2 regions of the Ruoffia tabacinasalis genome follow, and region 1 is predicted to be linked to the other one. Evidence: predicted binding sites of a transcription regulator. Region 1 holds the regulator's gene; the other holds the start of a gene.
The links. The regulator Rex, encoded in region 1, represses fermentation and respiration genes when NADH is low (regulators of the CRP and FNR family bind a similar motif). The targets are predictions, from matches to a motif close to TTGTGAANTANTTCACAA.

Region 1 (3,218 bases):
ATGCAAAGCGGGTATCAAGGCGAAGTTCAATTTGAGAAAATAGTGAGCGAAGTCTTGCCGAACAAAATGCTACTACTGACCGATCTAGCCTTTGAAATGCGTTACGGCGAAACCCAAATTGACGCACTACTTATTTCAAATAACGCAATTCGCATGTTTGAAGTGAAAAATTTATTAAGCCAATATCAGTACCACGACGGCGTTTGGACCACTAATGGGTGGAAGTTATCCAGAGACTACTTTACCCAAATGAAACGAGCGGGAGAAATTCTTGAAGCACTTTTAGATGAAATGGGCATTCGGACTGAAGTCGAAACAAAATTAGTTTTCATTCAAGAAGAAGACACCGTCCAAATCTCAGATTCACGCGCCGAAGGCTTGTATTTAAAGCGGTGGCAAATCAATAAGTATTTTAAAGAATTGGAAAAAGAAACCTACGGAGCAAAATGGCGCCCCGAAGAAGTGGCGGTAAAATTAATGAAGCGAGCGAGCCGCCGGAAATTCCCAAAAGTGCGCCCAGTAGATGTTGACAAAACGCAGATCTACCGAGGAATTGTGTGCTGCGGGTGCGGTGGTCACAAGATCGATGTTGGAACCGAAAGATATCACGTTGTCTGCCGGTCATGTGGCTACCGCGAGTCAAAAGAAAAAGCAGTGTTGCGAACCCTATGCGACTTAGCAATCCTAGACTATGACCAGCCGCTGACTCGAAGAACCCTAAATTATTACCAAGATACGAAAGGCATTCATAATACAATCCGACACGTCCTAAAGAAATATTTCAAAGTACATAGCCGCGGCCGGACCGCTGACTATATTAACCCAATGAAGCGGATGGAAGACGCATTTGATGATCTAAAATTCCGATTCCGGGATATTCCGTGATAAACGAGCACTCGAAAAAAATTCGAGTGCTCGATTCCGGCTAAACAAGCACTCGAAATGAATTCGAGTGCTCGATTCGGGCTAAACGATCATTCAAAAATAATTCGAGTGCTCGATTCGGACTAAACAATCATTCGAAAAAAATTCGAGTGCTCGTTTCCGACAAAAATCACCAATTTTCACAAACAATCATCACCATATTCGAATTTAATTACTATTTTGCATAATATTTCACATAAAAAGCTTTATTCTCACTATAAAATATATTAGAATATAAAAGTTAGGCTAAATAGGCTCAGAATTCACAATAATTGTAAACCCTCGAAGGTTACATTTGGACAAAGTTTGTGAAGGAGTGCTATAATGAGCATGACTTAAAAATTAGATATAGATAAACCTAGGAGGAGGCAATTTATGGCAAAAGAAATACCAAAAGCGACTGCCTTGAGATTACCCATCTATCATAGGTATTTACGATTCTTGCAACATGCAGGGAAAAAGCGCATTTCTTCAACGGAATTAAGTGAAGCTGTAAAAGTAGATAGTGCGACCATTCGTCGTGACTTTTCATACTTCGGGGCATTGGGGAAACGTGGTTACGGTTACGATGTGGATCACTTATTAGACTTTTTCTCGCGTATTTTGAATCAAGATCGCTTAACGTCGGTTGGACTGGTGGGTGTAGGTAATTTGGGGAATGCACTGATTAACTACAATTTCCGGAAGAATAGCAATATTCGAATTGGAGCCGCGTTTGATGTAAATACTGACATAATTGGAACAATTCAACGTGGTGTCCCAGTTTATTCAATGGATGAATTGGAAGAGCAAATCCAACAACAACAAATTGAAATTATTATTTTATCAGTCCCACAAGACGTCGCAGGAGATATCGTGAACCGAATTATCGAGGCGGGAGTGAAAGGAATCATGAACTTCACGCCACTTAGATTTGATGTACCACGCAACGTTCGTGTTCAAAATGTGGACCTGACAAATGAACTACAGACACTCATTTACTTCATTGATAGTAATATGGATGATGCAGAGGACTTCTCTGATTTTGAAAATAAATAATTGTAAAGCATGCCAAAAGGTGTGCTTTTTTTTTCGAAAAAAATAATTCAATGACTTGATTTTTTGACCAATTTAGACTATTATAAGATTAAACCATTAGCACTCAAATAAAACGAGTGCTAAATATAAAAATAAAAATCATTTGGAGGGTATAATATGATTAAACCTTTAGGAAAACGTGTTGTTATCAAAGTGGCAGAAACAGAAGAAACGACAGCAAGTGGTTTCGTATTACCAAGTTCAGCTAAAGAAAAAGAACAATACGGTGAAATTGTGGCAATTGGACCAGAAATTGAAGAAAAAGATGGCGTTAAAGTTGGCGACACAGTGTTCTTCAAGAATTATTCTGGAACAGAAGTTGAACATGGCGATGAGTCATTGTTGATTATTGAACACAAAGATTTATTAGCAGTCTTAGCATAATATCGAATTTAAAGGAGAGAATATTATATGGCAAAAGATTTAAGATTTTCAGAAGATGCACGTGCAGCTCTACTACGTGGAGTTGATATCTTAGCAGATACAGTTAAAGTAACATTAGGGCCAAAAGGGCGTAATGTCGTATTAGATCAACAATTTGGATCACCAACAATTACAAATGATGGTGTAACGATCGCTCGCGAGATCGAATTGGAAGATCGCTTCGAGAATATGGGTGCACAGTTAGTCATGGAAGTAGCTTCTAAAACGAATGATATTGCAGGTGACGGAACAACGACTGCAACATTATTAACCCAAGCGATTGCACGTGAAGGAATGAAAAACGTGACGGCTGGTGCGAATCCAGTAGGTGTTCGTCGTGGTATTGAGATGGCGACACGCGCGGCTGTAGAAGCTTTACAATCATTATCTCAACCCGTTTCTTCAAAAGAATCGATTGCACAAGTTGCATCGGTATCTTCAGGAGATGAAAAAGTAGGGGAATTAATCGCTGACGCTATGGAAAAAGTAGGTCAAGATGGCGTTATTACCATCGAAGATTCACAATCGATTGAAACTGAATTATCAGTTGTTGAAGGGATGCAATTTGACCGTGGTTACTTATCACAATACATGGTCACAGATAACGAGAAAATGATCGCGGATCTTGAGAATCCATATGTATTAATTACAGACCGTAAAATTACAAACATCCAAGATGTACTACCTTTACTAGAAAGCGTAATGCAAACAAGTCGTCCGTTATTAATTATTGCGGAAGATATTGAAGGAGAAGCATTACCAACACTTGTATTAAACAAATTACGCGGAACATT
Region 2 (3,218 bases), on a different contig from region 1:
GTCATTTCGTCGACACCACCGTTGATTGCATATAATAATGCTTTTGCTAAGTTCGCGCGCGCACCGAAGAATTGCATTTGTTTACCAACTTCCATCGCTGACACACAACATGCGATGGCATAGTCATCACCGTAAATTGGACGCATAATGTCGTCATTTTCATATTGAATAGCTGATGTGTCAATAGACATCTTCGCAACAAATCGTTTGAAATGAGTTGGTAAGCTTGGTGACCATAGCACTGTTAAGTTTGGTTCTGGTGCTGGTCCTAAGTTTGATAATGTATGTAAGAATCTAAATGAGTTTTTAGTTACTAGTGGACGTCCATCAATCCCAACCCCTCCGATTGATTCAGTTACCCAAGTTGGATCTCCTGAGAATAATTGGTTGTAATCAGGTGTACGTGAGAATTTAACTAGACGTAATTTCATAACGAAATGGTCAACTAATTCTTGCGCATCTTTTTCTGAAAGCACACCTGTAGCAAGATCACGTTCAATATAGATATCTAGGAATGTAGATGTACGACCTAATGACATTGCTGCCCCATTTTGATCTTTAATTGCCGCTAAGTATCCTAAGTATAACCATTGGAATGCTTCTTGCGCTGTTTCAGCTGGACGAGTTAAATCAAAGCCGTAAATATTACCTAATTCAATTAAATCTTGTAAGGCACGGTATTGTTCACTAACTTCTTCACGTAGACGCATAACTTCTTCGTTCATTTGTCCGTTACCAATATTTGCGAAGTCTTTTTGTTTCTCTTCCATTAAACGGTTTACTCCGTATAATGCAACACGACGGTAATCTCCGATAATACGTCCACGACCGTAAGCATCTGGAAGTCCTGTAATTACTCCTGAACGACGAGCAGCACGCATCTCAGGTGTGTATACATCAAATACACCTTGGTTATGAGTTTTCCGGTACTCTGTAAAGATATGTTCAATTTCTGGATCAATCTTATATCCATAAGCTTCTGCTGATTGAACAGACATACGGATTCCACCGAATGGTTGTAAACTACGTTTGAAAGGTTTGTCAGTTTGAACACCTACTACTTTTTCAATGTCTTTGTTTAAGTAGCCCGCATCGTGTGAAGTAATTGTTGATACAACTTTTGTATCCATATCAAGAACGCCACCAGCATCACGTTCTGCTTTAGTTAATTCCATTACTTGATCCCACAATTCGAAAGTCTCAATCGTTGCACCTTCCAAGAATGAATCATCGCCTTCATATAAAGTATAATTCTCTTGAATAAAATCTCTAACATCAATTGACTCTTGCCATTTAGTCCCTGTAAAACCTTCCCAAGGATTAACATTCATTTTTTCGTTTTCTAATTTTTCCATGGTATCCCCTCTATTTAAATTCGAAGCAAACATTTTTACTTGTGAATCATTACACATATATGATAAACTATTTTTATATCCAAATCAATAGGTTATAACAATTATTTATCTAAAATTTAAGTTAATGAACAAAAAAAGCCCTGTCGTTAAACAGGACTTGCGAAATAAGTAAATTTAATTCGGAATAAAGTCACTCGGAATACCTAAAGCAATGCGAGCGAAACGTGAGATGCGAGATAAATCCCAATGTGGTTCAAAGACAACTTTAATATCGATTTCAGTAATCTTGTCAAAGTTAGCTAATTGGTATCTAACATCACTATCAATGAAGTCTGCTAAAGGACAACCGGCAGTTGTTAAAGTCATTATGACTTCAACCTTCCCTGCTTCATCCATATCTACTTCATATATTAGGCCTAAGTTCGCAATATCTATGCCTAATTCTGGATCGATGACTCCTGTTAATTGCTCTAGTAATTCTTTTTCGTACTTTAAAGCTTCGTTTTTGAATAGAATACCAAATTCTTCATTCATAAAAGACGTTCCTTTCGTTTAAATAATATATTTATTTTATTCATATTGCTTATGAACTTTTTGTTCGCTAGAATTATGTAATATAGTACGTTTAGTTTATACATAAATAGAATTAATATCAATCGAATTTTATAAGGAGTAAGAAAATGGAAAATCAAGTAGACCTTAATAGACCTGTGAAACAAGTCCTTGATTCACACCCTGAACTTCTCGACATACTTGTCGATTTAGGCTTTAAACCTTTAGCTAATCCAGCCATGAGACAATCGGCTGGAAAAGTTGTCACATTAAAACAAGGCTGCAAATTAATCAACTTACCATTAGAACAATTAATAAATGAACTACAATGGAACGGCTATACTGTCATCGGAGGTGACGTGAATGAGTAATAATACAGATAATCGCATAGATATATTAGAAGGTATTCTTCTTAAATTGCATCATGGAGCAGATCCTGACTCAGTTCAGGATGAGTTTAATGAGCATTTCACGGGTGTGAGTGCCATTGAAATCTCCATGATGGAACATCAATTAATGTATGGTGATAGTGTGATTACCTTTCAAGATGTTCTAAAGCTATGTAATGTTCACGCGAATCTGTTCAAAGGTGCGATTGAAGATGGTAAAGCGCCAGATGCTGACCAACCCGGACACCCAGTGACTGTATTCAAAGAAGAGAATATGGCCTTACGCTCTGCCCTACTTCGAATTAACAATATACTAGATACCTTTGAAGATATGCCGGTTGAAGAATTAACTGAGGGTATGATTAAAGGACTTAAACGTCAATATGATATCATCGGGCAGTTTGATAACCACTACAAACGTAAAGAACATTTATTCTTTTCGGTCATGGAAAGTTACGGCCATGATGCCCCACCAAAAGTTATGTGGGCAAAAGATGATGAGATTCGTGACTTATTCAAACGCGCATACAAAGCCATGGTAAAATTCCCAGATATTAAGTTTTCAAAAGTAAGAGACACTTATGAGGCTTTTCAATTTGAATTCAATGAAATGATTTTTAAAGAAGAAGCCATATTAATTAATATCTTACTGGAGAGTTTCAATCAATTGGATTGGTACAACATCGCCCAGCAAAGTGATAATTACGGCTATGCGATTATTCGTCCACGCGAAACTTGGGAACCAGAAAACCTGGCAGACTTACTCGAAGAAGATACGAAAAAAGCTGAAGAATTAACAATTCAAGAAGTACCTACACCAACTAAGTCAGTTCAAAAAACAATGAATACAGTGGAAAGTAAAACAATCGAAACACGAAAAATTACCGTCAATGGCGGTCAATTTACCGTTCTTTGGGAACCA

Region 2: the regulator Rex is predicted to act here: its motif matches at 1,395-1,412, upstream of pflB (formate C-acetyltransferase).

Annotation. Positions count from the first base shown of each region.
Region 1 is NZ_JBHSHQ010000055.1:19,575-22,792, reverse strand. It holds gene ACFO5Y_RS09245 (nuclease-related domain-containing protein) at 1-885, shown strand, start outside; gene ACFO5Y_RS09240 (redox-sensing transcriptional repressor Rex) at 1,300-1,962, shown strand; gene ACFO5Y_RS09235 (co-chaperone GroES) at 2,119-2,385, shown strand; gene groL (chaperonin GroEL) at 2,413-3,218, shown strand, end outside.
Region 2 is NZ_JBHSHQ010000066.1:6,582-9,799, reverse strand. It holds gene pflB (formate C-acetyltransferase) at 1-1,355, opposite strand, end outside; gene ACFO5Y_RS10625 (metal-sulfur cluster assembly factor) at 1,530-1,889, opposite strand; gene ACFO5Y_RS10620 (DUF1858 domain-containing protein) at 2,036-2,278, shown strand; gene ACFO5Y_RS10615 (DUF438 domain-containing protein) at 2,271-3,218, shown strand, end outside.